Regions from separate parts of the Comamonas sp. A7-5 genome, predicted to be linked through region 1. Evidence: riboswitches for the same ligand, from Rfam matches in the RefSeq annotation. Region 1 holds a riboswitch; the other holds the start of a gene.
What was found. Region 1 has a riboswitch for glycine ahead of gcvT (glycine cleavage system aminomethyltransferase GcvT). Riboswitches for the same ligand answer to the same signal wherever they lie in the genome.
Positions count from the first base shown of each region.

Region 2: it holds a riboswitch for glycine, as region 1 does, so the genes downstream of both, AAIL67_RS05525 (D-amino acid dehydrogenase) here and gcvT (glycine cleavage system aminomethyltransferase GcvT) in region 1, are expected to answer to the same signal.

Region 1 is NZ_JBCPWO010000001.1:62,078-77,661, reverse strand. Features, by position in the region: gene AAIL67_RS00340 (ABC transporter ATP-binding protein) at 1-562, opposite strand, end outside; gene livG (high-affinity branched-chain amino acid ABC transporter ATP-binding protein LivG) at 562-1,329, opposite strand; gene AAIL67_RS00330 (high-affinity branched-chain amino acid ABC transporter permease LivM) at 1,385-2,623, opposite strand; gene livH (high-affinity branched-chain amino acid ABC transporter permease LivH) at 2,623-3,546, opposite strand; gene AAIL67_RS00320 (branched-chain amino acid ABC transporter substrate-binding protein) at 3,643-4,764, opposite strand; gene AAIL67_RS00315 (RluA family pseudouridine synthase) at 5,115-5,777, opposite strand; gene AAIL67_RS00310 (ATP-binding protein) at 5,798-7,978, opposite strand; gene AAIL67_RS00305 (hypothetical protein) at 7,965-8,171, opposite strand; gene gcvP (aminomethyl-transferring glycine dehydrogenase) at 8,221-11,124, opposite strand; gene AAIL67_RS00295 (hypothetical protein) at 11,215-11,763, opposite strand; gene gcvH (glycine cleavage system protein GcvH) at 11,811-12,185, opposite strand; gene gcvT (glycine cleavage system aminomethyltransferase GcvT) at 12,308-13,444, opposite strand; glycine riboswitch at 13,509-13,634, opposite strand; glycine riboswitch at 13,654-13,764, opposite strand; gene AAIL67_RS00280 (hypothetical protein) at 13,853-14,443, opposite strand; gene AAIL67_RS00275 (MBL fold metallo-hydrolase) at 14,457-15,539, opposite strand.
Region 2 is NZ_JBCPWO010000002.1:556,007-571,590, forward strand. Features, by position in the region: gene lldP (L-lactate permease) at 1-695, opposite strand, end outside; gene AAIL67_RS05500 (L-lactate permease) at 1,155-2,813, opposite strand; gene AAIL67_RS05505 (alpha-hydroxy acid oxidase) at 3,012-4,190, shown strand; gene nhaA (Na+/H+ antiporter NhaA) at 4,267-5,655, opposite strand; gene AAIL67_RS05515 (DMT family transporter) at 6,005-6,937, shown strand; gene AAIL67_RS05520 (amino acid permease) at 7,060-8,490, opposite strand; gene AAIL67_RS05525 (D-amino acid dehydrogenase) at 8,591-9,859, opposite strand; glycine riboswitch at 10,031-10,130, opposite strand; gene AAIL67_RS05530 (amino acid permease) at 10,674-12,194, shown strand; gene dinB (DNA polymerase IV) at 12,398-13,615, shown strand; gene AAIL67_RS05540 (methyl-accepting chemotaxis protein) at 13,753-15,309, shown strand; gene AAIL67_RS05545 (hypothetical protein) at 15,384-15,584, shown strand, end outside.

The DNA of each region.
Region 1 (15,584 bases):
CACCCGCTGCGCGGATGGTCTGAATGATCTCGAAGATCTGCGCAATGATGAGCGGCGCCAGGCCCAGTGTGGGTTCGTCCAGCAACAGCAGGCGCGGCTTGCTCATCAGTGCGCGGCCTATGGCCAGCATCTGCTGCTCGCCGCCCGACATGGTGCCCGAGCGTTGCGCTGCGCGCTCCTTCAAACGAGGAAAGAGCTTGAACACATGCTCGACGCCGTCGGCGATCTCGGCCTTGCTCAGGAAAAAGCCGCCCATCTGCAGGTTCTCGGTCACCGTCAGGTCCTTGAAGACACGACGGCCTTCGGGCGAGACGGCAATGCCGCGGCGCATGATGTGATGGGTTGACATCTGGGTGATGTCCTCGCCCTCGAACAGAATGCGCCCGCCGCTGGCACGAGGGTTGCCGCAGACCGTCATCAGAAGCGATGTCTTGCCAGCACCATTGCTGCCGATGAGGGTGACGATCTCGCCCTGATCGACATGCAGGCTGACATGATTGACCGCGCAGATCGCGCCGTAATGGGTGGAGACCTGCTCCAGTTGCAACATATGCTGGCTCATCAGGCCTCTCCCAGATAGGCCTTGATGACCCGTTCATCATTGCGAATCGCCTCGGGCAGGCCCATGGCGATGGGCTTGCCGTATTCCATGACCAGAATGCGCTCGGACACTCCCATGACCAGGCCCATATCGTGCTCGATCAGCAGCACGGCCACGCCGTACTGTTTGCGCAGATCGTCGATCAGATGCTGCAGGTCTTTCTTCTCCTGCGGGTTCAGGCCGGCGGCGGGCTCGTCCAGCATCAGCACGCGAGGCTTGGTGATCATGCAGCGCGCAATCTCCAGCCGGCGCTGGTGACCGTAGGCCAGATTGCCGGCCTCGCGGTTGGCAAACTGCCGCAGGCCCATCACGTCCAGCCATTGGAGCGCGTTGTCGATCTTTTCCTGTTCGGCACGGCGATAGCCTGGCGTGTTGAACAGGCCGCCGAGCAGCGTGGCGCGCGACTGGCGGTGCTGTGCGACCAGCAGGTTTTCCAGCGCCGTCATGCTCTTGAACAGGCGCACGTTCTGGAATGTGCGCACCACACCGTGGTTGGCGACCTGGTGGCTGCTGTGGCCTGCAATGCTCTGGCCGTCCAGAACGACCGAGCCGCCCGAGGGCTGGTAGAAACCGCTGATGCAGTTGAATACCGTGGTCTTGCCCGCGCCGTTGGGGCCGATGATGGCAAACACTTCCTGAGGGCGTACGTTAAAGCCCACGTTGTCCACGGCCAGCAGGCCGCCGAAGCGCATGCACAGGTCTTTGACTTCCAGCAAATACTCGCTCATGCGTTTGCCCTGCCTGTGGTTGTAGTTATTGAAATAATAGCGTTCAGGTGCAGCTTCATGACTTCACCTCCACTTGGTGTCGCTTCATGGGCAGCAGGCCCTGGGGACGCCAGACCATCATCAAAATCATGACCAGACCGAAGATCAGCATGCGGTATTCAGAGAACTCGCGTGCCAGCTCGGGCAGTACGGTGAGGATGATGGCAGCCACGATCACGCCCAGCTGAGAGCCCATGCCACCCAGCACCACAATGGCCAGAATCAGGGCCGACTCGATGAAGGTGAAGGACTCGGGATTGACGATGCCCTGGCGAGCGGCGAAGAAGGCGCCGCCGAAACCCGCGAACATGGCGCCCAGCGTGAAGGCCGAGAGCTTGATCTTCATGGGGTTGAGGCCCAGCGAACGGCAGGCGATTTCATCCTCGCGCAGCGCTTCCCAGGCGCGGCCTATGGGCATGCGGATCAGGCGGTTGCTGATGAACAGCGTCACCATGGCCAGCAGCAGGGCCATCAGATAGACGAAGATCACCATGTGCATGGAGTTGAACTCCAGACCGAAGAACTGATGAAAGGTCGTGCCGTCCTCGGTCAGGGGCGAGCGGGTCATGGGCAGGCCCAGCACCGTAGGCTTGGGAATGCTGGAGATGCCGTCGGGACCGCCCGTGAAGCTGGTCAGATTGGTCAGCAGCAGGCGGATGATCTCACCGAAACCCAGCGTCACGATGGCCAGATAGTCGCCGCGCAGGCGCAGCACGGGAAAGCCCAGCACGAAGCCGAACAGAGCCGAGGCTGCGCCAGCCAGCGGCAGCGCTTCCCAGAACGTCCAGCCAGCCCAGTGGAACAGCAGCGCATAGGTGTAGGCGCCCACGGCATAGAAGCCCACAAAGCCCAGGTCCAGCAGGCCGGCAAAGCCGACCACCACATTCAGACCCAGGCCCAGCATGACGTAAATCATGGCCAGAGTCGCGATGTCGACGGCATTGCGGCCTGCGAAGAATGGCCAGGAGGCGGCCATCATCAGTACCACAAAGATGACGACGTTGCGTGTGCCCGACTTCATCTGCGGGACTGCCGGCAGATTGACCTTGGGCAGCTTGCCAGCGAGCAGGGGCTTGAGCATCTGCACGACGAAGATGGCAAGGCAGGCCCAGCCGGTGATGCTCCAGTCGGGGGTGATGATGGTGCGCACGCCGGCGCGCTCCAGGTGCAGGCTGAAGATGGGGGTGACGACGATGGCCGTCATCACGGTGGCGATCAGCGCATCGCGCAAAGCGGCGGAAAAGCTGTACTTCATCAGACTTTCTCCACTTCAGGTTTGCCCAGCAGGCCCGAGGGGCGGAACATCAATATGGTCACCAGCAGGCCGAAAGCCACGATGTCCTTGTATTCCGACGAGATGTAGGCGGCTGCAAAGGTCTCGGCTACGCCCAGGATCACACCGCCCAGCATGGCGCCGGGGATGGAGCCTATGCCCCCCAGCACGGCGGCCGTGAAGGCCTTGATGCCGGCGAGGAAGCCGATGAAGGGGTTGAGCTTGCCCACAGCCAGCGCAATCAGCACGCCGCCCACGGCGGCCAGCACGGCACCCAGCACAAAGGTGAAGGAGATGACCTTGTTGGTATCTATGCCCAGCAGATTGGCCATGTGCATATCCTGAGCGCAGGCGCGCGAGGCACGGCCCATGCGCGAATGCTTGATGTACATGGTCAGTGCAATCATCAGCACCACGGTCACCGCGATGATGAGCACGCGGGTATAGGGGATGAAGACTTCGAAATTGCCCATGTGGAAATTGATGGCGCCCGGCAGCAGCGAAGGCACGGCCATATCGCGCGCGCCCTGGCCCAGAGCCACCCAGTTCTGCAGGAATATGGACATGCCGATGGCCGAGATCAGCGCGACCAGACGCGGGCTCTGGCGCACGGGCTTGTAGGCCACCTGTTCAACGACCAGGCCGTAGACGCCGGTTACGAATACGGCCACCACGAGCATCAGGCCGATGATGGCCCATATGGGCAGACCGCTTTGCGTGCCAATGGCCGAAAGCGTCACGAGGCCTATATAGGCCCCGATCATGTAGATGTCACCGTGTGCGAAATTGATCATGCCGATGATGCCGTAGACCATGGTGTAGCCAATGGCGATCAGGGCGTAAATGGCTCCGAGTGAGAGCCCGTTGAATAGCTGTTGTATCAGCTGGGGGAGAAAGTCTGACATGTAACGCCACCCTTGAAACAGGAAAAGGCCCGAGGGCCAGATAACAAACATCCGGAGGCATGGCCCCTGCCATTGCCTCCGGAGAGAGTGGTGGAATTACTTGGCGAGCGATTTGCTGCCGTCCTTGTGCCACTGGAAGACCTGGAAATCGAAGGAGTTCAGGTCACCCTGCTTGTTCCAGGACACGGGGCCCAGCACGGTGTCCACGCCGGTGGATTTGTGCATCCAGTCCGCCACCTTGGCGGGGTTGTCGCCAGCGGCCTTGATGGCGGCCAGCAGCGATTGAGTTGCGGCAAACGAAGTCAGCTGGAAGGCACCCGAAGCATTGCGCTTCTTGTCCTGGAAGGCCTTGACCACGGCGGCGTTCTTGGGGTTGGCGGCAAAGTCGGCGGGCAGAGTCACCAGCATGCCTTCGACGGCAGGGCCTGCAATGGCGTTGACTTCGGGGTTGCCCACGCCTTCAGGGCCCATCATCTTGACCTTCAGACCTTGCTCGGCAGCCTGACGCAGCAGCAGACCCATTTCGGGGTGGTAGCCGCCGTAATAGACAAAGTCCACGCCTGCGCCCTTGAGCTTGGTGATGACGGCGGAGTAGTCGCTGTCTCCTGCGTTGATGCCCTCAAACAGTGCCACGTCGATCTTGGCCTTCTTCAGGTCGTCACGTACGGAAGAGGCAATGCCCTGGCCGTAAGACTGCTTGTCGTGCAGCACGGCAACCTTTTTGGGCTTGAGCTTCTCGGCAATGAACTTGGCGGCCGCCGGGCCCTGCTGGTCGTCACGGCCAATGGTGCGGAAGATGAAGTGGTAGTTCTTGCCGTCGGTCAGAGCGGGCGAGGTGGCAGAAGGAGTGACGACCACCACGCCTTCGTTGTTGTAGATGGGCGCTGCGGCAATCGAGGCACCCGAGCAGACGGGGCCGACCACATAGCCGATCTTGTTGTTGACCACGCGGTTGGCAGCGACGGGGCCTTGCTTGGGTTCGCAGGCATCGTCCACGGGTACCAGCTCGATCTTCTTGCCATTGACACCGCCAGCGGCATTGGCCATTTCAACGGCGGTGGTGGCGCCTTCCTTGACCATGTCGCCGTACTGGGTCAGCGCACCGGTGGTGGGGATGACCAGGGCGATCTTGATTTGGGCATGCGCGGTGGAGACCAGGGCGGCACCAGCCAGGCCCAGGGCGGCAACAACGGTTTGCATGCGGAACGGAATGCTCATGAGGACTTCCTTAATCTCGAGAGATGTTCGAAAAGCGCGATTGCTGCCATAGCAGTTCGCGCAAAGAAGCTCAGATTAATCGAGTGGTCAACGAAGGCAACAGGGTATGCAGGGGCTGGTGCAGGCTTTCGGTTTTTGCTATGTCGTGCATAGCAGCTAGTACGCAAGGGCTATGGCGCAGCCTGCATTTGTGATGTATACGCACAGTCCATGCCTGAACTGTAGGCAAGTATCTGCATCAGCGGTCTTTTTGTGCGGATTTCTGTCCTGCCCCAGCGCAGTTCTGAAGGGTTTTTTGTTGCGGCGTGGCAACTTTGAGAGCTTGACGGCTGCTGCCGATTTGAGGGGGATTAAAAAAGTGGATCGCTTTTTAGCTGCAGCAGTCCGCCGGTGACCGGGTGCACCAGCTCCAGTGCTGCCGCATGTAGCAACAGGCGTGGGCTGGCGCAGGCCACGGCTTCGCTGGCATATAGCGCATCGCCCAGCATGGGATGGCCTATGGCCGCCATATGCAGGCGCAATTGATGGGTGCGCCCCGTCAGCGGGCTCAGCAAAACCCGGGTGCAGGGTATTCCTGGTTGGACGGTGTGCTCGATCACCTGCCACAGCGTTTGGCTGCTTTTGCCGGTTTCGTGGTTGATGACACGCAGCGGCCGACGCTCCCAGTCGGCCGCAATCGGCAGGTCTATCAGTTGCCAGCCCCTGTCATTCGCTGCTTCGCTGTGCGCCTGCAACTCGCCGGCCACTACGGCGATATAGCGCTTGTCGACCTTGCGTTCGGCAAAGGCCTGGCTGAGCTGGCGTTGGACGGCCGGATTGCGAGCCATGACGACCAGACCCGATGTGGCCTGATCGAGCCGGTGCACGACCAGTGCATCGCCGAAATGCCGGAGGGCACGCAGGCTCAGGCAGTCTTGCTTGTCGGGGCCGCGACCGGGCACGCACAGCAGGCCCGAGGGCTTGTCGAGCACCAGCAGGTGCTCGTCTTCATACACACAGTTCAACGCACTCATTCAAACAGCTATCGATTGCTTCAGGGGTTGAGCAGTTCATGCACAGTGGCACAGAACTCCTGCACATCGTTGGGCTTGTGGATCAAGGCTCTGGCTCCGGCTGCAATCGCAGCCTGCTCGATTTCGGCCGTCACATAGCCGGAGGCCAGTGCAACCGGCAGTTGAGGGCTGATCTGCAGAGCCTGTCTGAGCAGGTCCAGTCCGCTGAAACCGGGCATGTTGTAGTCGGTGACTATGAGGTCAAAACGCTGTGGCTCCTCATGCAGGGCGGCCATGGCCTCATGGGGATCGGTAAAGCCCGAGACTTCATAGCCGCGACGGCGCAGCAGGCGCTGAAACAGGAAGACCAGAGCCTGATCGTCATCCACATACATGACATGGCTGGCGCGCGTGGCCAGGACAGGTTCGGGCAGCGGGGCTTCGGGCTTGTCCATGCGCATGGGCGGCAGCGCAGAGTGGCTGGAAGTTGGGTCGCTGAGAGGAAAGTACAGCGTGAAGCAACTGCCCTGGCCCAGTTCGCTGTGCACATCGACAGCGCCGCCATGGGTGCGCATCACGCCATGTACGACCGAGAGGCCCAGGCCTGTGCCCTGGCCGACCGGTTTGGTGGTGAAAAAAGGCTCGAAGATGCGTCGCTGAGTCGCGACGTCCATGCCTGGGCCGGAGTCCTGCACCATGAAGACCAGGTATTCGGCCACGGCCAGACCCAGGCGTTCGCATTGGTAGCTGTCGGGAGCAATGCGCATGGCCCGCATCTGGATGATGCCGCGCTGACTGCCAATGGCCTGCATGGCGTTGTTGCAGAGATTGAACAGCGCCTGTTCCACCTGAGTGGGGTCGGCCAGCAGCGGCGGCAGATCGTTGGACTCCTGCACCTGCAGCTCTATGGAGGGAGGCAGAGTCACGCGCAGCAGGCGAGCCGTGTCGGACATGACTTCCTGCACCTGAACCGGACGGCGTTCGGGCAGGTCATTGCGGCTGAAGGTCAGAATCTGGCGCACCAGATCGCGGGCGCGGCGACCGGCTTTTTCGATCTCGCGCAGGCTTTCCATGGCAGCCGGGTTGCCGCAGCTATCGGCCTTGGCCAGCTCCACATTGCCCAGGATTGCGCCCACGATGTTGTTGAAGTCGTGGGCAATCCCGCCGGCCATGGTGCCTACGGCCTGCATCTTGTGGGATTCGCGCAGCTGGGTTTCCAGCGCATTGCGCTGGGCTTCGGCGCGATTGCGGCTGGTCAGGTCGCGCGCAAAGATGGTGGTGGTGTCGCCGCTGCTGTGGTGTTCGAAGGAGACGCTGATTTCCATGGGAATCTCACGCCCCGACAGGGTCAGCCCCGTCATCTCGCCTAGCACGGCCTGTGTGGTCAGCGAGGAAAAAGCCAGTGCCCGAGCGGCATCGGGTAAAAAGCGCTCCAGCGGGCTGCCCAGGGCATCCTGAGGCGAGCACAGAAACAGGGCTGCCGCCGTGGGGTTGAAGACAGTGATGCGCTGATGCTGATCGACGCAGATGATGGCGTCCAGCGCGGAGTTGATGACCGACTCCAGTCGCCTCTCGCTGGCATAAAGCTGCTGGTTGCGCTCTTGCAGCGCCTTGCGCTCGGCAAGCAGCGGGCCCTGGTTGACAACGGCGCACAAATACTGCCAGGTGGCCGGACCGTTTTGCTGGGGCACGACCACGCCGGCCACATGCAGGTCGCCGCAGAGTTCGAATTCTTCGGTGATCTGGAACAGAACCTCGTGTACCTCGGCGCGTCCCATCGCCTTGGCCTGCTCGAAGGCCGTAGTCACGCGCTCTGCGTCGTTGACATGCACAAAGGGCTTGAAGTTGATCAGCAGCCGGTCTTTTTCGGTGGGCTGAAATGCGCGGTGAGCCATGGCATTGGCCTGGACCACCATATCGTATTCATCAACCACCAGCAGCGGCAGCGGAATGCTTGCAAACAGCGTTTCAAACCGCTCCGATGCGCTCTCGGCCACGGCCTGGCTGTAATTGAGTACCTCGTTTTGCAGCTCCAGCTCGTGCTGGTAGTTGCGCAACTCCGCCACCAGGGCCTGCAGCGGGTCTTCATCCTCCGGCACCAATGGCTGGGTGTTGGCGCTCAGGCCCAGCGGCGCAGCACCGGGGGCCAGCAGGGCATGCAGAGGCAGGCCGCCATCAATGACAGGCAGCAAGGGAGGGGGAGTGGGTTCAGAGGAGCTCATGAGACAGGCAGAAGACCTCGGCAGTGTAAGCCGGTCCCTGCACCTGCTCTTTAAAAAGGCGGGCAGTCAACCGGTATTCAGGCAACTCGATGCTCGGTTTGGCGGCAGCAACGCCGATTGCATTGATGTCGTGAATACATTCACTGCGGGCGAACAGCAACGGGCGGGCTGGTGTTCGACATTGATTGAGCATAAAAAAGCCAGTGCGGCGGAGCGCACTGGCTTGGGGGAGACCCTGGCTATCAGTCTTCGTAAGCGTCCATGGGTACGCAGCTGCAAAACAGATTGCGGTCACCATAGACGTTGTCCACGCGGCCCACGGGGCTCCAATACTTGGCGCGGCGCAGGGCAGGCACGGGATAGGCGGCGGTTTCGCGGCTGTAGCCATGCTGCCAGTCTGCGGCCAGCAAGGCCTCTGCCGTATGGGGTGCGTTCTTGAGCGGGTTGTCGTCCCTGGGCAGTCTGCCGGCCTCCACTTCGGCAATCTCGGCACGGATGGCGATCATGGCTTCGATGAAGCGGTCCAGCTCAGACAGGCTTTCACTCTCGGTCGGCTCCACCATCAGCGTGTTGGGCACGGGAAAGGACAGCGTCGGTGCGTGGAAGCCGTAGTCGATCAGGCGCTTGGCCACGTCCTCGGCCATCACGCCGCAGCTGTCCTTGAAGTGGCGCAGATCCACGATGCACTCATGGGCCACGTGACCATACTCGCCCGCGTACAGCGTGGGGAAGTGTTCCTTGAGGCGTGCGCTGATGTAGTTGGCGTTGAGGATGGCGGTCTCGGTCGCCAGCTTCAGGCCCGGCTCTCCCATCATGCGGATATACATCCAGCTGATCGGAAGAACGGCTGCATTGCCCAAAGGCGCTGCGCTGACAGCTCCCACCTGGCGGACGTCGCCTGCGGTGGCATGCCCCGGCAGAAAGGGCACCAGATCCTCGACCACGCACACGGGGCCGACGCCGGGGCCGCCGCCGCCGTGAGGAATGCAGAAGGTCTTGTGCAAGTTCAGATGGCTGACATCGCCGCCGAACTCGCCGGGTGCCGCAAGACCTACCAGGGCGTTCATATTGGCGCCGTCCACATAGACGCGGCCGCCATGGCTGTGCACCAGTTGGCACAGCTCCTTGACCTCGGTCTCGAACACGCCGTGCGTGCTGGGGTAGGTGATCATGATGCAGGCCAGATTGGCGCTGTGCTTCTCGCAGGCCAGCTTCAGATCCGCCATGTCCACGTTGCCGTTGTCATCGCACTTGGTGACCACGACCTGCAGGCCCACCATTTGCGCGCTGGCCGGGTTGGTTCCGTGGGCGCTGCTGGGAATCAGGCAGATATTGCGGTGCGCCTCGCCGCGTGATTCATGGAAGGCCTTGATGGCCAGCAGACCGGCGTATTCGCCCTGGCTGCCTGCATTGGGCTGCAGGCTGATGCCCGCGTAGCCCGTGGCCTGGCACAGCCAGTCGCGCAGCTGCTGATCCAGCTCGGCATAGCCTTGCAGCTGGTTGGCGGGCGCAAACGGGTGGATGTCGGCGAACTCTGGCCAGGTGATGGGAATCATCTCGCTGGTGGCATTGAGCTTCATGGTGCAACTGCCCAGCGGGATCATGCTGCGGTCCAGCGCCAGGTCCTTGTCGCTGAGGCTGCGTATATAGCGCAGCATGGCGGTTTCGGAGTGGTGGGTGTTGAAGACCGGGTGGGTCAGATAGGCCGTGCTGCGCTGCAGGGATTCGGGGATCAGCGAGGTCGGGCCTTCGTCCATGGCCTCGATGGTGGGCAGGGCCTGGCCCTCCTGGGCAAAGATGCTCCAGATCAGCTCGACATCGGTCCGGGTCGTGGTTTCGTCCAGGCTGATGCAGAGATATTCATCCCAGGCCTTGCGCAGATTGACGCCCTTGGATACGGCGCGAGCCGCCAGGGCGTCGGTGGCCTCCCGGGTGTGCAGGCTCACGGTGTCGAAGGCTGTGTCGTGGTGGTGGGCGCCAAAGCCCAACTGGGCCAGGCCACGGCTCAGAATCGCTGTGAAGCGTGCCACACGCTGGGCGATGCGCCTCAACCCCTGGGGGCCGTGGTAGACGGCATACATGCTGGCAATCACGGCCGGCAGGACCTGGGCCGTACAGATATTGGATGTCGCTTTCTCGCGGCGGATATGCTGTTCGCGTGTCTGCAGAGCGAGGCGGTAGGCGGGCTTGCCATGCGCATCGACGCTGACACCCACCAGACGGCCGGGCAGGCTGCGCTTGTATTCGTCGCGACAGGCCATGAAGGCCGCGTGCGGACCGCCCGCGCCCATGGGCATGCCGAAGCGCTGGCTGTTGCCCACGACAATATCGGCATCCCATTCGCCGGGCGGTGTCAGCAGGGTCAGAGCCAGCAGGTCGGTGGCCACGATGGCGGCGGCCTGCTTGGCGTGAATGGCTTGCACATCGGCCTTCCAGTTCACGATCCAGCCGCTGGACGCGGGGTACTGGATGACGGCAGCAAACAGATCGCCTGCCAGCGCGGCCTCCCACTCTTGCTGGCTGTTGGCGATTACCACTTCGATGCCGATCGGCCGGGCGCGGGTCTCGATGACTTCAATCGTCTGCGGGTGCAGATCGCCGGCCAGCACGATGCGATGGCTTTTGGATTTGACAGAGCGCCTGGCCAGCGTCATGGCCTCGGCGGCTGCCGTGGCCTCGTCCAGCATGGAAGCATTGGCAATCGGCATGCCGGTCAGGTCGGTCACCATGGTCTGGAAGTTGACCAGCGCCTCCATGCGGCCTTGCGAGATTTCGGCCTGGTAGGGGGTATAGGCCGTATACCAGGCTGGATTCTCGAGGATGTTGCGCAAGATGACGCCCGGCGTGTGCGTGCCGTAGTAGCCCTGGCCGATAAAGCTCTTCAGAACCTGATTCTTGCTGGCGATGGCCTTGAGTTCGGCCAGCGCAGCGGCTTCGGTAATCGGCGCCGGAAGATCCATGGGCCTGGCGCGTGCGATGGAGTCGGGCATCACATCGCGAATCAAGGCATCCAGCGAGGGCTTGCCGATGGCGGCCAGCATTTTTTGCTGCTCATCGGCGTCCGGGCCTATATGACGGGGGATGAATTCGTGGCTGTTTTCCAGCGCTTCCAGGGAAGCGACGGGGGCGGGAGGCGACATCAGCATGGGAGGGACCTATTCTCAAATACTGTGACTGACGGTTTGCATGCCAGGCATGCGTGAATGCCGTATGCCTGAAGGCATGCGGCCGGTGCTTCAAGCAGCGCTGGCTTGTTCCAGCGCGGTATTCATCAGAGCCAGGCGTTCGCTTTCCTGGTCTGCATATTCCCAATCGGGATATTTGCTGCGTGCCATGGTGTTCAGCCATTGCTGGCAGGCCAGGGCAAGCAGGGCTTGCTGTTGCAGATCGGCATCGATGCTGCCTGTGATCTTGAGCTGACCAAAGGCGGTGGCCACGTGTGCACGGCAGACCGAGCGCAGATAGATCTGGTTCATGTCATCGCTGGCCAGCCACTGGGCCTTGGCCGCATCGTCATGAGCGAGCATGCCCTCGGGCACGGGCAGATCCCAGTTGCTCAGTTGCTGCTGCAAAAAGCGCAGGGCCTTGGCGTTGCCGCCTGTTTGCTCCTGGTACCACTCTTGAAGAGCGGCCAGTGTGTCGCTGCCATCATCGCTGCCGAAGGGGCTGAAGTCGTCACCGCCGTCGTAATAGAAGTCCTGGGCTGCGATGCGCGCAAAGGTCGGGTGGCTGGTCTCGCGGGCGAGACCGACGTCCGGATCGTCAAAATACAGAATGGTGCTCATGGCTGCATGCAAAAACGGCCTTCGCAATGCGAGGGCCGTTGATACGCTTAGTTGTCCTTGGCGAAGTCGTTGTAGGCGGTCTCTTCCATCAGAGCTTCGAGCTCGCCCACATTGCTCATCTTGACCTTGAAAAACCAGCCTGCGGCCAGTGGGTCGCTGTTGGCGAGCGACGGGTCATCGCGCAGGGCTTCGTTGACTTCGACGATCTCGCCGGTCACGGGCATGTAGACATCGGCAGCGGCCTTGACGGATTCGACCACGCCAGCCACGTCGCCGGCCTTGAAGGTGGAGCCCACGGCAGGCAGGTCCACAAACACCACATCGCCCAGCGCATCCTGTGCGTGTACGGTGATGCCGACGATGGCGGCATTGGTGTCAGCGGCGTTGATCCATTCGTGTTCTTTGGAATACTTGATGCTCATGGAAAGCTCCAGATGGGGGATTCAGGGGAATCGGGTGTTGTTTGAGAAAGGTCCAGTTCGCACTTTAGCGGTGTTCTGGCAGCTGTTTGGCAAACTGGCCCGTCTCATGCGCGGCGGCAGACCTAGCCGCGGTAGTAGCGGGTGGGGACGAAGGGCGTGGCGACCACCTTCATGGGCACGGGCTTGCCGCGCACCATGGCGAAGATTTCCGTATCGATGGCGGCATAGTCGGGCTCGACATAGGCCAGTGCCACGGGCTGGTTGAGCGTGGGGCTGAGCAGGCCGCTGGTGATGTGGCCGATATGCTGTCCGTCCATGTTTTCCAGCACGGCGGGCTCGCGCACGGGAATGCGTTCCAGCGCGATCAGGCCCACGCGCTTGCGGCGCAGAGACTGAGGGTTCTGCAATTGCTCCAGCACGATGGCCGCACCGGGAAAACCGCCTTCGCGCTCGCCGCCGGTGCGGCGTACTTTCTGCATGGCCCAGTTCAGCGCAGCTTCCACCGGGGTGGTGCTGGTGTCTATGTCGTTGCCGTACAGGCAAAGTCCGGCTTCTAGGCGCAGCGAGTTGCGCGCGCCCAGACCGATGGGGGCTACCTCGGGCTGTGCCAGCAGAGCTTCGGCAAAGGCTTCGGCAGCTTCGCCGGGCAGGGAGATTTCAAAGCCGTCCTCGCCCGTATAGCCGCTGCGCGTGATGTAGAGCGCATGGCCTTGCCAGTCGAAGTAATTGCCGGTCATGAAGACCAGTTGCGTCACACCGGGAATCAGACGCGAGAGGGCAGTGACGGCTTGCGGGCCTTGCAGGGCCAGCAGGGCGCGATCGGGCAGTGGGACGACCTCGCAGTGGCTACCGATGCGGTTCTGGATATGAGCGATATCGGCCTCTTTGCAGGCACCGTTGACGATGAGGAACAGATCATCGCCGCGGTTGACGAACATCAGGTCGTCGAGAATTCCGCCTTGTTCATCGAGCAGCAGGCCGTAGCGCTGCTTGTGCAGGCCCAGGTCCATGATATCGACGGGCATCAGCGATTCGAGCGCGGCGGCGGCATCGGGGCCGCGCAACAGCAACTGGCCCATGTGCGAGACATCGAACAGGCCGGCGGCCTTGCGCGTGTGCAGATGCTCGGCCATCAGGCCTTGAGGGTATTGCACGGGCATGGCGTAGCCGGCAAACGGCACCATGCGGGCACCCAGTTTCTGGTGCAGTGCAAACAGCGGTGTGGAACGCAGATCGGAAGAGGTGTCAGCAGCAGTCACAGGCAAGCGCTCCGGTGGTCAAACCAAAATGAGTGGCCATGCATGGCGGGGCCATGCGTGGCGGGCTTGCCCTGCTGTCCGCTTTACCTGAGAGATTCACTGCACGCATTGCATCGGGCAGTTTGCTCCTTCGGTGGATGCCGGCGCACATACGAAATGACGGCCTGCATCTCTCTCCAGCAAGGGACGCTGCAGGTTTGCACACCTTGCAGCGCTTGTCAGTCCTTTTGCCTGAGCGTTTTGACACCGGGTTGGGGGTCTGCGCCTTCGGCGGTGCGAGGCAGCTTCAAGCTGCAGGCACTCTCTCCTGACCTTGGCGATTCTAGCGGTGGGCAAGGGGCTTGCACCACCGAATCGGATGGACTCTGGGGTTTTCGAGCACAGATCGCTGGAATTGAGCTTGCGGTCTCACTGCGGTTCTGTGTTCATGGCGGGCGTACGAGGAACATCGATCTCCTGGCGCGGAAACACCAGTTGGTAGGGCTGCTCGAAGCAGGACGTCACGGACTGGCCCTGGCGCATGCCGGGCTTGAACTTCCAGCGTTCGAGCGAGCGCATGATGGACTTCACGATGCGGGGATCGGTATCGGCGGGCTGGTAGGCCACACGGCCGAGTTCGCCCTGGGCCGTGACTTCCAGGCGGAAGACCACCGTGGTCTCCAGCCCGTTCGGAAACCAGTGGGCGCTGATGAAAGGCGTGGTGTGGCGGCGTGGCTGCGGTTGCCGATCGAGCTGGGCGGGGGGTGTGCAGTCTGCCTTGATCCAGGCAGGCCATTCCATGCTCTGTGGCCGCCTGTGCTGCGTGTCCAGTGGCGGAGCCGGCGTCGGCCCAGGCTGCCCGGAAACTGTGCTCGGGATGCCGGCACTCGGCGGCTGCTTGGGCTGGCTGCCATCGGAGAGGTGGGAGCAGGCTCCGAGCAGCAAGGCGGTCAGAGACGCGGCGCAGGCGGCGGCAAGGTGTGAGGTGCGCGAAATGTCCATGAGGACATTGTCGGCCATGCGGGCCGTACCTTCAGGGTTGCGCGGGGCGCAGATCCAGTCCCTTGCTGTCGGCCTCGGCGCAGGCGCGCCACCAGGCCGAGCCCGCATGCGGAGCGTTCAGGTCCAGGCGCTCGCCCATCATGGGCGTGGCGATCTCTATGCCGTGCTGCCTGCCCAGGCTCAGGATCTGCTCGAAGGGGTCCCACCAGGCATGCATGGCGAGGTTGAAAGTGCCGTTGTGTATGGGCAGCAGCCACTGGCCGCCGAGATCCCGGTGTGCCTGCACGGTCTGTGCCGGATGCATATGGACATAGGGCCAGTGGGCGTCATAGGCGCCGGTCTCCATCAACGTGACATTGAAAGGGCCGAAGTGCCTGCCGATTTCGGCAAAACCGTCGAAGTAGCCGCCATCGCCGCTGAAGAAGACGCGCAGCGGCCTGCCGGCCTGGCGGTCTTCTATGGTCCAGGAAGCCCAGAGCGTACGGTTGCCGTCGCGCAGGCTGCGCCCCGAGAAATGCTGGGCCGGCGTGGCAGTGAAACGCAGGCCGTCGACCTCGCTGCCCTGCCACCAGTCATGCTGCACGATCTTGTCGGTCGGCACGCCCCAGGCCACCAGTCTGTCTCCCACTCCCAAGGGGCAGAGAAAAATGCCCGCCTTGGGCGCGAGCACGCGAATGGTGGCGCGGTCCAGATGGTCGTAGTGGTCATGAGAGAGCAGCACTCCGCGCAAGGCAGGCAACTTGTCCAGGGTGATCGGCGGGGCATGAAAGCGCTTGGGGCCGGCAAACGATAGCGGCGAGGCGCGCTCGGAAAACACCGGGTCCGTCAGCCACCAGCCGCCGCGCAGCTTTATCAGCAGTGTCGAATGGCCCAGGCGATACAGGCTGCGTTCGGGCGCGAGGTTCAACTCGGTCGTGCTCAGCGGCAAAACGGGCAGCGCCTGGCCCGGCTGGGAATCGGCCGGTTTGTTGAAGAAGAACTTCCATAGCGTCCCGGCATCGGGCTTGGGGCTGTTGGCCGGACGCGGATGCGTGTTGCGAAAACGCCCGCCCGAATACTGGGGCGAGTCCTCGTAGTTGGTGATGGAGGTGGAGAGACTTGGTTTGCGAAACAAGATCGGGCGCCTTAGTAAGACATTGGCCGCAGTTTGGGATGGTTT
Region 2 (15,584 bases), on a different contig from region 1:
CCGCCCACCAGCACCGCAGGCCAGGTTTCCTTCACGCCGCGCCAGCCGTCCATGATGGCCATGAGCCAGAACAGCACGATGATGGTCATGAACGGCAACTGGCGGCCGGCCATCTGGCTGATGGCCATGACATCGACGCCCGAGACCTGACCGGCCACGATGACGGGAATGCCCATGGCGCCGAAGGCCACGGGGGCGGTATTGCCGATCAGGCACAGGCCGGCTGCATACAGAGGCCTGAAACCCAGGCCCACCAGCAGCGCCGCCGTGATGGCCACGGGGGCGCCGAAGCCGGCGGCTCCCTCAAGGAAGGCACCGAAGCAAAAGCCCACCAGGATGAGCTGCAGGCGCTGGTCTTCTGTGACCGAGAGAATCGACGAGCGGATGATGTCGAACTGTCCGGTCTTGACCGAGACCTTGTAGAGAAAGACTGCCGCGACAATGATCCAGGCAATCGGCCACAGGCCGTAGAAGAAGCCGTAGACGCCTGCTGCCAGCGCATTGGCCACGGGCATGCGATAGAAGAGCAGCGCCACGGCCAGGGACAGCGCCACCGTGATGGTGCCCGCCACATAGCCCTTGAGGCGCAGCTTGGTCAGCGCGAGAAAGAAAAAGATGATGGGTATCAGCGCCACCAGCGCCGACACCCACACATTGCCTGCGGGGTCGTAGTTCTGCGACCAGATTTCTTGCATTGCCTTGATCTCCTGGATTTATGCGGGGAGGGCAACCCTCCTGAGCGTCCAGAAGCTTCCCCGTCAATTCTTTAAACAACCATGCCGCCCTGCGCCGGACGCTGTCATGCAGTCTTGTTCGGCTTCGCTTGCTAAATTGGTATGACCAATGTGTGGCGATTTCGGGTTTGGTGAATTATAGAAATGGGGTTTTGGTCATGAATTAGTGGTTTTCCCTTGTTTTGAGCAATTGATTGGTAATACCAATTTGCGGATTGGTGTTACGCTGATCCCCTGCAAACGGCGCAAAAAAGCCGCAGGCCCGAAGGCGCTGCGGCTGCTGGGGGCCCACCTGGTGGGTTGAGAAAAGGGACATGCGCGGTGGAAAACTGCCGCGGCCCAGGCCAGAGATGCCGAGCAAGGGCCAGTGTGGCCCTTTAGGGTGTCCCGTCAGGGCAAGCCGCAAAGCGGCTCGGGGGCTCAGTTCACCATCAGCTTGAACGGCCAGACATAGGCCTGCATGGTGACGAACAGGCCCATCAGGCAGGCCAGGGCGATGGAGTGGAAGAATACGTAGCGCAGGATGTCGCCCTCGCGGTTGAACCAGCGTGTGGCGGTCGAAGCCACGACGATGGATTGCGCGTCGATCATCTTGCCCATCACGCCGCCCGAGCTGTTGGCGGCGCCCATGAGGTTGGGGGACAGGCCCAGTTGGTCGGCGGCGACCTTCTGCATGCCGCCGAACAGCACGTTGGATGCCGTGTCCGAGCCTGTGAGCGCCACGCCCAGCCAGCCCATCAGCGTGCCGAAGAAGGGGTAGAACACACCTGTGTTGGCAAAGGCCAGGCCCAGGGTGGTGTCTGTGCCCGAGTAGCGTGTCAGCGTGCCCAGGGCCAGCATCAGCACGATGGTCAGCAGCGAGTAGCGCACCAGCCAGGTGGTCTTGAAGAAGGTGCGCACTATGGTCACCGGGTTGTACTTCATGACGAAGGCGCTGACGATGGCCGAGAACAGAATGGCGGTTCCGGTGGCAGACAGCAGGTTCAGCGTGTAGACCGCACCCTCCTTGGTCGGCTGGGGCACCACGGGCGGCATTTTCTCGATCAGATTGTGCAGGCCCGTCATGGGGAAGGCGGGGGCAAACAGGCTGTTGAGCCAGGCCTTGACCGGCGGCAGGCCCCAGATGAAGACAAACACCGAGAGAATGATCCAGGGTGTCCAGGCGGCGATCAGCGCGCTCTTGCTGTGCTTGGCCACAGGCTGTGGCGGCTTGACTTCGGAGGCGCTGATATCCTTGCCGCGCAGCGAGGCCGAGGTCCAGATCTTCTTGGGCTGCCAGACGCGCAGGAACAGGATCAGGCTGGCCATGGAAACAATGGCCGCGATGATGTCCACCAGCTCTGGGCCGATGAAGTTGGAGACCAGATACTGGGGAATGGCAAACGACAGGCCGGTGACCAGAATCGCGGGCCAGATCTCCATCATGCCCTTGCGACCGGCAAAGGCCCAGATCAGCCAGAACGGCACCAGCACCGAGAAGAAAGGCAGCTGGCGGCCGATCATGGCGGTCACTTCCATCAGATCGTAGCCATGGACCTTGGCCAGCGTGATGACGGGCGTGCCCAGGGCGCCAAAGGCCACGGGTGCGGTATTGGCGATCAGTGACAGACCGGATGCCGCCAGTGGAGAAAAGCCTAGGCCGATCAGGATGGCTGCCGTCACGGCCACGGGTGTCCCGAAGCCGGCAGCGCCCTCGAAAAAGGCACCGAAAGAAAAGGCAATCAGCAGCAACTGGATGCGGCGGTCTTCGGTGATCCCGGAAAGTGAGTCCTGCAGCACCTTGAAGCTGCCGTTCTGCTCGGTCAGCTGATGCAGGAAGATGATGTTCAGCACAATCCAGCCAATGGGCAGCAGGCCGGTGAAGCCGCCGAACAAGGCTGCACGCCCCGCCATTTCGCCGGGCATGTTGTAGACAAAGACTGCAATCAGCAGCGCTGCAATCAGGCCCGCGCCTGCGGCCAGGTGGGCCTTCATGTGTAGAAAGCCCAGGCCCACCAGCATCACCACGACCGGAATGGCCGCAAGCAATGTGGACAGCCACATATTCGATAGAGGGTCGTAGACCTGTTGCCAAACCATCTCTTTTGTCTCCTGTTTGTTGTGCGGACAAGGATGGTGGCTGTGCGAATAGGCTTGCATACCTAGCATTTGCCCTTGATTTTCCCTCGCTGAAGAAAATTTCAAAACCGGCATAAATCACTTCAAACCATAGTGAACTGCCGATGACGGCGATGAGGGCTACCATCGGGTTCAACTCCAATTACAAGGCTAGAAGTCGTGAGCGATCTTTCCAAAATCACCTGTATCGAAGACCTGCGCGTGGTGGCCAAGCGTCGTGTGCCGCGCATGTTCTATGACTACGCCGATTCGGGCTCTTACACCCAGGGCACCTATCGGGCCAACGAAGACGAGTTCCAGACCATCAAGCTGCGTCAGCGTGTGGCCGTGAACATGGAAGGGCGTAGCACGCGCACCACCATGATCGGCGAGGAGGTCGCCATGCCGGTGGCGATTGCGCCCACGGGCCTGACCGGCATGCAGCATGCCGATGGCGAGATTCTTGGAGCCAAGGCCGCCAAGGCCTTTGGCGTGCCGTTCACGCTGTCCACCATGAGCATCTGTTCGCTGGAGGACATAGCCGAGCACACCGATCGCCATCCGTTCTGGTTTCAGCTCTATGTGATGCGCGACAAGGCCTTCATGGAGCGCCTGATCAATCGTGCCAAGGCGGCCAACTGCTCGGCGCTGGTGGTGACGCTGGACCTGCAAATCCTTGGGCAGCGCCACAAGGACATCAAGAACGGCCTGTCCACCCCGCCCAAGCCCACGCTGGCAAACCTCATCAATCTGGCGACCAAGCCGCACTGGTGCCTGGGAATGCTGGGTACCAAGCGCCGCAGCTTCGGCAATATCGTCGGCCATGTGGATGGTGTGGGCGATGTGTCCTCGCTGTCGTCCTGGACGGCAGATCAGTTCGATCCGTCACTGAACTGGAGCGATGTGGAATGGATCAAGAAGCTCTGGGGCGGCAAGATCATTCTCAAGGGTGTGATGGATGCCGAAGATGCGCGTCTGGCTGCACAAAGCGGTGCTGACGCGCTGGTGGTCAGCAACCATGGCGGCCGTCAGCTTGACGGCGCGCCTTCTTCGATTGCAGCCTTGCCATCGATTGCAGAGGCTGCGGGCAAGGACATCGAAGTCTGGATGGATGGCGGCATTCGCAGCGGTCAGGACGTGCTCAAGGCCCGCGCACTGGGTGCGCAGGGCACGATGATAGGTCGCAGCTTCCTCTATGGTCTGGGTGCTTATGGCCAGGCCGGCGTGAGCAAGGCGCTGCAGATCATTCACAAGGAGCTCGATACCACCATGGCCTTCTGCGGGCACACCAATATCAACCAGGTCGGCAAAGAAATTCTGTTGCCCGGCACTTACCCGAAACCTTTCGAGCAGAGCTGATTGTTCTGCGGCATGAAAAAAGGTCAGTCCTTTGCAGGACTGACCTTTTTGATTTTCCGGCGGTGTGTCGTGGCGTTCAGGGCTGCTCGAAACGCTTGCGCATGGCAAATCCATAACCAAGCCCCAGCAAGGCTGCCATGGCCGAGCCGGCCAGAATGCCCAGCTTGGCCGCGCCCAGCAGGCTCGCATCCGCAAAGGCCAGACCGCCGACAAAGATGGACATGGTAAAACCTATGCCGGCCAGCAGGCCCACCAGCAGCACACCGCGCCAGTTCAGGCCCTCGGGCAGGCTGCACAGCCCGCTCTTGACGGCCAGCCAGGTGCAGATGAAGACCCCCAGGGGCTTGCCCAGCACCAGGGCCACCAGCACGGCCATGGCCGTGGTCTGCGGTGCGGCTGCGCTCAGGTCTATGCCCGAGAACTGCACACCGGCATTGGCCAGCGCAAAGATGGGCATGATGCAAAAAGCCACCCATGGATGAAGAATCATGGGCAGGCGCAGAGCAGGCGGCAGCAGGTCGCGCTGTGCGAGCTGGGCAGTGCGCAACTCCTGCAGCAGGTGCTGCGGATCGGGCCGGCCGCTCAGCATCTGCTCGCCGGCCCTGCGCATGGCCGTCTGTGCCGTGATCAGCAGCGGCATGGAAGCGGGGCGTACAAATACAGGCGTCATCAGACCCAGCACCACACCTGCCAGGGTGGGATGAGCGCCGGTCTTGAGCAGACCGAACCAGAGAATGGCTCCGGGCAGCACATACAGGGGCGCGGCGGCAATGCCCATGCGGTTGAACAGCAGCACCAGCAGCACGCCGGCTGCGGCAACCACAAAGCCCATGGCCTGCAGGCCGCCGGAGTAGAAGAAGGCGATGATGAGCACGGCCACGATGTCGTCGATGATGGCCAGGGCCAGCAGGAAGATACGCAGTGCACCCGGGATATTGCGGCCCAGCAGGGCCAGCACGCCCACGGCAAACGCGATGTCGGTCGCCGTCGGAATTGCCCAGCCGTTGAGCAGCGTCCTGTCGTTGCCCGCCAGGGCCACGTAGATGAGTGCGGGCACGGCCACGCCGCCGATGGCAGCGATTAGCGGCAGACTGGCCTGGCGCAGGCTGGCCAGCGCGCCGTTGTGCAGCTCGCGCCGGATCTCCATGCCCACGACCAGAAAGAACACCGTCATCAGCACATCGTTGACGATGAAATGCAGATCGGTGCTGAAGCTCCATGGGCCAAGCGTCAGCGCGACGGGGGCATGCCACAGTGCAAAGTAGCTTTGCGCCGCGCCGGAGTTGGCCCAGATCAGGGCTGCCGCAGCGGCCAGCATGAGCACCATGCCGGCAAAGGATTCGATATGCAGCAGGTGCGAGATTTGTGCCTGCACGCGCTCGGTCGCGGATTGCAGTGCGGAAACACGGGGGGAATTTTGGGATGCAAAAGGCGCAGGGGCCTGCACAAGTGTTTGTGGGTCCATGTGTCGGTAGGTGTCTGAGTCGTACGCTGAAGGCGTGCGGCACCTGAGGCAATGCCTGCTGGTGCCGTCTGCACTGCAAACGACTGGTGCGCTGGCGGCCCGACCTGCGCATGAACATTCACCTGCCATCGCCACCTCGTGCGGCGGGCACCCAGCAGAAATTGTAGCTAAAGACGCAGCAATGGTCTGGATTTGAGGTTATTTTTCCGGGGTGGAGACTTCGTCATCAGAACGGAAGCCGTTCGTGCTTCACGTCGCCTTGGCTTGAGCGGGTGGACTGCACGAATCGCGTCAGCACCGTCCGGCAGCCGGCGCTATGCTGGCGCGCTAACAGAAAAGAAAGCGTCTCATGCCGGGCATAGGAATGGAATATTTGTGGGTGGGAGTGGTGCTGTTTGCGGCGGCGGCGCAGACGGTGCGCAACACGGCCCAGCGCTCGCTGACGGCGCAGGTCGGCACCTTGCCAGCCACGCTGGTGCGCTTTCTCTATGGCTTGCCGTTTGCTGCCATCTATCTGCTGGCGCTGTATGGTCTGGGCGATCCGTCCCAGGTGCTGCCGAAGTTCAGCGCCGCGTATCTGGGCTGGATCGCGCTTGGTGCCTTCTTTCAGGTTGCGGCCACGGCTGCCTTGCTCATGGCCATGAAGGAACGCAACTTTGCCGTGGCGGTCACGCTGTCCAAGACCGAGGTCCTGCAGGTGGCCCTGTTTGCCGCCATGTTCCTGCATGAGCTGCCGACCCGGCTGGCGCTGCTGGCCATGGTGCTGGCCACGGTGGGCGTGTTGATGCTGTCGCTGCCGCCGCGCGGGCAACTGTTCACGCTCTCGGCCTGGACCAGCAAATCCTCGGTCTACGGGCTGATCTGCGGCGCCTGTTTTGCGCTGGCCACGGTGGGCTTTCGCGGCGGCGCGGTCGAGATCGCAACACTGGGAGTGAGCTCGCCCTGGTTGTCGGGGGCCTGGGGCGTGCTGATCGCGCAGGCCATGCAGTCCGTCGTCATGAGCGCCTGGATTGCCAGAACCCATGAACAGGGCCTGCGCCCCATCTTCAAGGCCTGGCGCATCTCGCTGCTGGCCGGCAGCATGGGCGCTGCAGCCTCGCTGGCCTGGTTCACCGCCTATGCCATGCAGGGGGCGGCCGCCGTGCGCACCCTGGGCATGGTGGAGGTGGTGTTCAGCTATATCGTCTCGCGCAAGGTGTTCAGCGAGAAGCTCTCATTGACGGAAAAGCTGGGCATGGCGCTGATGATGCTGGGCCTGGTGCTGATCTGTCTGCAGCTCTGATTTCAAGAGCTTCCTGCGCTTGTTTAGTCTCATTTTCAAAGCTAAAAGTCATTTGAAATGAACTATGAAAAAGCGCAAGAAGCTTCTAAATCAATAGCATGCTACCGCGGCTGTGCTGCGCCTCAGGCGGCTTGCTGCTGCGCTTGCGCCAGGCGTTGGCGCTGCTCGGGCTTGACCGCGTAGAGCCGGTAGCCGATCGTCAGCAGCGCAAACCACAGGGGCGCGATATACAGCGCCACGCGGGTGCTGGCATCCAGCGACAGGCAGACCAGCACCACGGCCAGAAAGGCCAGCACAAACCAGTTGGTGAACGGCGCGCCGGGCATGCGGTAGGCCACGGCAGCAGCACGCCCCAGCCTGACGGCGCGGCGATAGCGCAGATGGGCAAAGACGATGATGCCCCAGGTCCACACGGCGCCGATGGTGGCAATGCTGGTCACGTAGATGAAGGCCTCCTCGGGCACCAGATAGTTCAGCACCACGCCAAGCAGCATGAATGCCGCCGACAGCACAAGGCCGGCCGCAGGCACATGGCGCGCATTGACCCGGCCCAGCCTGGCGGGCGCCTGTTTGAATTGCGCCAGCGTGTAGAGCATGCGGCCCGTGCTGAAGATGCCGCTGTTGCACGAAGAGGCGGCGGCGGTGATGACCACGAAGTTGATGATGCCGGCTGCGGCAGGAATGCCCAGCTTGTCGAAGACATGGACGAAGGGGCTCATGTCGGGGCTGAGTTCGTTCCAGGGCACCAGCGACATGATGACGATCAGGGCGCCGATATAGAAGATCAGAATGCGGTAGACGATGCTGTTGGTGGCACGGGGCAGCACTTTCTCGGGGGACTCGGCTTCACCGGCTGTCACGCCTATCAGCTCCACGCCGGAATAGGCAAAGCAGGCTATCTGCAAGGTGAAGACCACGCCCACCATGCCCACGGGCGCAAAGCCGCCATGCGACCAGAGATTGGTGAAGCTTGCCGTCTGGCCCAGCGGTCCCCAGCCCGTGGTGATGATGGCCACACCCAGAACCAGCGTGGCAACAATGGTCACGACCTTGATCAGCGCGAACCAGAATTCCAGCTCGCCGAAGACCTTGACCGCAATCAGATTCACGCCCAGCAGCACGGCCAGCGTGGCGAGCGCCGGAACCCATTGCGGAATGGCCGGAAACCAGTAGTGGGTGTAGATGCCTATGGCCGTGAGCTCCGCCATGCCTGTCACCACCCAGGTGAACCAGTAGGTCCAGCCGGTGACGAACCCGGCCCAGGGGCTGACATAGGTTTCGGCATAGGTGGCAAAAGAGCCGGCCACCGGGCGGTGCACCAGCAACTCGCCCAGTGCCCGCATGATGAAGAAGATGGCCAGCCCCGCGATGGCGTAGCTGACCAGCAGCAGCGGACCAGCCTTGTGGATTGCCTTGGCCGAGCCCAGGAACAGGCCCACGCCAATGGCGCCGCCCAGGGCGATCAGCTGGATGTGCCGGTCCTTGAGGCCGCGCTCCAGCTCCCCTGTCTGCTGCAGCGACTCCCCGGCTGCGCTTGGATGATTTCGACTCATGTTGTATGTCTCCGTTTTGCCATTCACACGGCAACAGCTGCCCCTCACGGGGCGCTGCGGCTACCGTGTCTGGCTTGTTGATGAGGTTTTCAGGTCGTGGTCAGGCGCTGGCGGTGCTCAGCGTGGCCGGTCGGGGCTGTCTGCTGGCGCTGCCCATGGACTGCAGCACGAGGTCGCCGACCATGTCGGCGGTGACGGCGGACAAGGTCCAGCCCAGATGGCCGTGGCCGGTGTTGTAGAACACGCAGGGCTTGTTGCCAGGGCCCACGCGCGGCAGCATGTCCGGCATCATGGGGCGCAGGCCCGCCCAGGGCACGACGCTGCGCGTGCTGACGCCGGGGAAGCATTGCTGCACCCATTCGATGAGTGGACGGATGCGGTCGGCGCGGATGTCCTTGTTGAAGCCGTTGAACTCCGCCGTACCGGCAACTCGGAAGCGATCGTCGCCGAGGCGGCTGGTGACCAGCTTGGTCTCGTCGTCCAGCAGACTCACCACAGGGGCTGCGGCGCGGCTGGCTTCGTCCGGCAGATTGACCGTGATGGAATAGCCCTTGACCGGATAGATGTTGACGCTGTCGCCCAGCTGGGCGGCCAGGGCGCGGCTGGCCGTGCCTGCGCAGACCACCATGGCGTCGAAAGTCGAGGTCTCGGTTTCCAGGCCCTGGCGCACGGTCACGCTGGCCTGCTTGCCGTTGCTGTTCACCGACACGATTTCCTGGCCGTAGCGGCATTGCACGCCCAGTCGTTCGCAGGCGGCAGCCAGGCCGCTGGTGAACTTGTGGATGTCTCCCGTGGAGTCGCTCTCGGTGAAGTAGCCGCCATAGAAGGTTCCGGAGAGGGTCGGCTCTATGGAGCGCATCTCCTGCGGTGTCACGGCGCGGCGCTCCAGGCCGCCTTTGGCCAGCAACCGGGAAACCTTGCCCGCATGTTCAAAGCCTGCTCGGTCGCGGTAGATATGCAAGATGCCTTTTTGCTTCAGATCGAAGTCAATGCCTTCGCTGGCCGCCCAGTCAAACAGGTGCTCGCGTGCCGCAATCGCCAGCCTGGCGGTTTCCACGGTGTTTTTCTCGTAATGGGGGATGGCAGCGAGAAACTGGCAGAACCAGGAAATCTTGTGCCAGCTGGGCCTGGGGTTGAGCAGCAGTGGAGCATCGCTCTTGAGCATCCACTTGAGGCCCTTGACGATGGTGGACCAATGGGTCCAGACCTCGGCGTTCGAGGCCGAGAGCTGGCCGCCATTGGCGAACGAGGTTTCCATGGCGGCATAGCGCTGTTTCTCGAACAGGGTGACGGAAAATCCGCGGCGTGCGAGGGCGTAGGCGGTGGTCACGCCAGTGATGCCACCGCCGATGACGGCGATTGTCTTCATGATTCAGATTCCAGAAACGTCAAGGGTGGAGCCCGTGCGCAACATGCGCAGCGGACGCCCCCTCTGTTCTGGACCTGAGAGATTCACGAGGCAGGGCCTTGCGGCGCTGCTCGCTTGCTCCTTCGGTATGCCCGGCGGACGATGACGTCCGGACATTCTTCAGAGTGTGTGAAAGCGATGCCGATCCTTTGGCCTGAGAGTTTCCGGGGCGGTTGCTCCTTCGGCGCTGCATACGCCAAGTTTGCGCTGCAGTCTCTCTCGGCATCACCGGGCTGAGAGCCTGTGGGCAAATGTAGGAAGAACGGCGGTGCCTGGATATACGGGTTTTCTAGACTTCTGCGCCAGGGCCCAGCCATGGCTGCTCATGTCGGGTTCACGCTATTTGATAGCGATTGCCGCTTATCCTTCAATGAAATATGGATTATTTGTCTATGAAAATGAATTTATTAAAGCACAGTGTGCTTCTAAATTCATAGCAGTAAGCTCTGTCAAGTACACCTGAGCAGCCCCAGAGTCAGCCCCTGCATTGGCACAGCGGGTCATGGCCTGCGGTGGATTTGGGCAAAATATCGTCTTTGCCTGTCAATGGGCCCGGCGATATCACCGCTTTGCCATTGAAGCGCCCGACTGGGGTGGCTGCCGATTCAGGATGCAACTGGCCTATCCGCCATGGCGTTCTGCTGTCATGGCTTCGTTCCTTTGTCCTTGTTGCCCGCGACCGTCATGGTCGCCTTTTTGCGTTGCCTGTCGCAGCGCCTGCGGGATGGTTGGGTGTTTTGTCCGGATGGGCGCAAACCATTACAACAAGACATTTATGTCCCAACCCAACTCAAGCCAGCAGCTCGCGCCGACTGGTGATGGTGACGATAACCAGCCCCGCTTGCACCGGGTGCTCAAGCAGCGCCACCTGAGCATGATTGCCATTGGCGGCGCCATCGGAACGGGCCTGTTCGTGGCCTCCGGCTCGGCCATCGCCCAGATCGGCCCTGGTGGTGCCGTGCTCACCTATCTGCTCATCGGCATCATGGTGTACTACATCATGACCAGCCTGGGCGAGCTGGCCGCCTTCATGCCTGTGGCCGGCTCTTTCTCTACCTATGCCTCGCGCTATGTGGATCGAGGCTTCGGCTTTGCGCTGGGCTGGAACTTCTGGTTCAGCTGGGCTGTGGTGGTGGCGGTGGACCTGGTGGCCTCGCAACTGGTCATGGCCTACTGGTTTCCCGATGTGCCAGGCATCATCTGGAGCGGCCTGTTCCTGCTGCTGATGGTGGGGCTGAACGCGTTTTCCGCGCGCGGCTTTGCCGAGGCCGAGTACTGGTTCGCGCTGATCAAGGTGCTGGCCGTGGTGGCCTTTCTGATCACCGGCGTGCTGATTCTGTTCGGCATCATCAGCAACGGCCATGTACCCGGTTTCGAGAACTGGACCACGGGCGATGCGCCATTCGTCGGCAATTTCGCGACCTTTGTGGGCGTGGCCATGATCGTGGCCTATTCCTTCCAGGGCACGGAGCTGGTGGGCGTTGCGGCAGGCGAATCCGAGAATCCGCGCGAGAACGTGCCGCGTGCGATTCGTCAGGTGTTCTGGCGCATCCTGCTGTTCTATGTGCTGGCCATTGTCGTCATCGGCTTTCTGATTCCCTATACCGATCCGCAGCTGCTGCGTACCGATGTGGCCGATATCGCGGTGAGTCCGTTCACGCTGGTGTTCCAGCACGCGGGCCTGCTGTCGGCGGCCACGGTGATGAATGCGGTGATCCTGACCTCGGTGCTGTCGGCCGGCAACTCCGGCATGTATGCGGCCACGCGCATGCTCTACAACATGGCGACCGAGGGCAATGCGCCGCGCATCTTCTCCCGGCTGACCCAGAACGGCGTGCCGCTGGTGGCCTTGATCGGCAGCACGCTGGTCGCCAGCCTGTGTCTGTTTTCCTCGCTCTACAGCCCGCAGGCCGTCTATATCTGGCTGCTGAATCTGGCCGGCATGACGGAGTTCATCGTCTGGCTGGGCATTGCCGTCAGCCACTACCGCTTCCGTCGCGGCTATGTCATGCACGGCCACGATGTGGGCCTGCTGCCCTACAAGGCCGGCGCCTTCCCCTTCGGTCCCATCTTTGCCTTTGTGCTGTGTCTGGTGGTGACGCTGGGCCAGAACTACCAGGCCTTCCTGGAAGATCGCATCGATTGGGGCGGCGTGGTCTCGACCTATCTGGGCATTCCGCTGTTCCTGCTGTTCTGGCTGGGTTACTGGCTGGTCAAGCGCAAGACCTGGGTCAGCTATGCCGATATGCGCTTTGACGAGCTCGAAGACATCAAGCAGGGCAAGGTTTCGTCCTGAGGCGGTTTGAGTCTTCCTCTTCTCTGTGCGGGAGGGGGGAAGGATGCAGGGCATGAGGTCATGCCGCTGCTTGCTGTTTTCAGGTGCATGTGTGCTTGTTTAATGCATGGCTGCCGTCTCTTGCCAGCGCAGGCAAAATCGGCACTGTGAGCGATCTTCCCACCAGCCCCGATTCCCGGCCCAGGCGCATCGCGCATCTGGACATGGATGCGTTCTACGCCTCCGTGGAGCTGCTGCGCTACCCGCAGCTCAAGGGGCTGCCGGTGGTGATCGGCGGCGGGCGGCGCAGCTTTGACGAGGAGCTGCTGGCGCGCCATGCGGGGCGGCCGTTGTCCGAGATCCCGGTGGCGGACTTTCCGCTGCTGCGCGATTACACAGGGCGCGGCGTGATCACCACGGCCACCTATCCGGCGCGGCAGTTCGGCGTGGGCTCGGCCATGGGCATGATGAAGGCCGCCAGGCTGTGCCCGCAGGCGATTCTTCTGCCCGTGGACTTTACCGAGTACAGGCGCTTTTCCCGGGCCTTCAAAGAGATCATCGTGTCGATTGCTCCGCTGATGGAGAACCGCGGCGTGGACGAGGTCTACATCGACTTCACCGACGTGCCCGGCGGCCAGCGTGAAGGCGGACGCGTGCTGGCCCGGCTGATCCAGAAATCCATCTTCGACGCCACGGGCCTGACCTGCTCGGTGGGCGTGGCGCCCAACAAGCTGCTGGCCAAGATGGCCAGCGAGTTCAACAAGCCCAACGGCATCTCCGTCGTCCAGCCCGAAGATCTGCAAAGCCGGATCTGGCCGCTGGCCTGCCGCAAGGTCAACGGCATAGGACCCAAGGCCGATGCCAAGCTCAAGAGCCTGGGCATAGAAACCATTGGCGACCTGGCCGCGCAAAGCCTGCCGCAGCTGCTGCACTGGTTTGGCAAAAGCTATGGCCACTGGCTGCACGAGTCGGCCTGGGGGCAGGACGAACGCGCCGTGGTGACCGAGAGCGAGCCGGTGTCCATGAGTCGCGAGACCACCTTCGAGCGCGATCTGCATGCCGTGCGCGACAAGGCCGAACTGGGTGCGATCTTCACGGACCTGTGCGAGCGTCTGGCCGAGGATCTGCAGCGCAAGGGCTATGTGGGGCGCACCGTGGGCATCAAGCTGCGCTATGACGATTTCAGGATTGCCACGCGGGACCAGACTCTGAACCTGCCGATACAGGATGCGGCGGCCATCCGCCTGGCCGCGGGCCAATGCCTCAAGCGCGTGCCGCTTGGCAAGCGCATCAGGCTGCTGGGGGTCAAGGTCTCGGGCCTGATTGCCGAGCAGCTCTGGCAGGCCAGCGCCCACGATCCTGCGGCTCGCGAACTGCTGCTCAGACCTCATGGTTTGACCTCGGTCAAGCATTCGGATCCCTATACCGCATCTCTGTTCTGAGCCTGGGGGCTCGGGAATCATCACTGTGCGATGATTCAAGTGTGAATTTGTGTATCTGGTTAACCAGCTGTCGACGGGATGCCTGATCGCTCACTCTCGAACAAAAACTAAACAGGCTTATTGGAGGAGTGCAAAGCATGCGCCTGAACCTGCCGGTATCTCAACAAAACTACGACTTTCCAGGTGACGAGCTGCTGGTCTCCAGCACCAACACCAAGGGCGAGATCACGCATTGCAACCCGGCCTTTGTGCGCGTCAGCGGCTATGCCTACGAAGAGCTGATCGGCCAGCCGCACAATCTGATTCGCCACCCCGACATGCCGGCCGCTGCCTTCAAGGATATGTGGCGCACCATTGCCCATGGCTATCCCTGGACGGCACTGGTCAAGAACCGCCGTAAGAACGGCGACCACTACTGGGTGCGCGCCAATGTCACGCCCATCATGGAGGGCGGCAAGCCAAGCGGCTATCTGTCGGTGCGCACCAAGCCTTCGGCCGCCGAAGTGGCCGAAGCCGAAGCGCTGTACGCGCGCATGCGCAACGAGGAAAAGCAGGCACAGGCCAGCTTCCGCCTGCGCGCGGGCGCGGTGCGCCGTCTGGGGCTGATGGGCTGGTGGGATGGTCGTAAGGATGTGGGCCTGGTGGCGCGCATGGCCTGGTTGCTGGCCCTCATGGCCTTGATCGCCATGCTGCCCGATATGCTGGGTTGGCAGGGTGCAACTGCCTGGGGCTGGCGTGCTGCAAGCCTGTTGGCAGGCGGCGCATTCGTGCTGTGGCGCTTTCAACGGCGCTGCGTGGCGGGACTGGAGGAAGCTAGCCGCTTTGCAGCCGATGTGGCCGCCTGCAATCTGAGTACCGAATGCAGCCAGAGCTACAGCGGTGCCGTGGGGGCGCTGATGCTGAGGCTGCAGCAGATTCAGATCAATCTGCGCGCCGTGGTGGGCGATGTGCGTACCGAGGTGCAGGGCTTTGCCCAGACTGCCCATGAAATCGCCCAGAGCAGTTTCGATCTGGCAGGGCGTACCGAGTCGCAGGCCACCAGCCTGCAGCAGACGGCGGCCTCGATGGAGGAAATTTCGGGCACCGTGTCGCAGACGGCCGACACGGCACAGTTCATGGCCGGTGCCAGCGACGAGAGCAGCAAGGTGGCCAGCCGCAGCGGCGCGGCCATCAGCGAAGTGGGACTGGCCATGGAGCATATCCGCGGCTCCTCCACCCGCATGAGCGAGATCATTGGCGTGATCGAGAGCATTGCCTTCCAGACCAATCTGCTGGCGCTGAACGCGGCCGTGGAAGCGGCGCGGGCCGGCGAGCAGGGTCGCGGCTTTGCCGTGGTGGCAGGCGAGGTGCGAGCACTGGCCCAGCGCAGCGCCGAAGCGGCCAAGGAGATCAGCGTGCTCATCAACCGCACGGTCGATGGCATCAATGACGGAAATGCGCGCATGCGTGCCGCGGGCCAGACCATAGACGGCATGGTGCAGGCCGTGGACAAGGTCGGCTCCCTGGTGCACCAGATCAGCATTGCCACGCGTGAGCAGTCGATAGGCATCTCCCAGGTCAACGAGGCCGTGGCCCAACTTGACTCAGTGACCCAGCAGAATGCGGCGCTGGTGGAGCAGTCGACCAGCGCAGCGCAATCGCTGCGCCTGAGTGCCAGGACACTGGAGCGTTCGGTGGACGTGTTCCATCTCTAGGCTTTTGTGGTCTTGCTCTGAAAAGGCAGCCGTGGAGCTGCCTTTTTCACATTGGCTTTCGGTAGGATTGCGCCATGAGTGTTGTGCTGACCCTGATCGCCATTGCGGCGCTGGCCCTGTGTTTGCTGATCTGGCTGATATCGCGTTTGCGCGCTGACGCCAGACCCGCGTCGTCTGCAACTGCTGGGCAGGAGGCCGAGCCGTCCGTGGCCCAGGCCGGAGCGGCGTCGGATGTTGCGGCGCGGACACTCTCCGATCAAGAGCTTGCGGCGCAG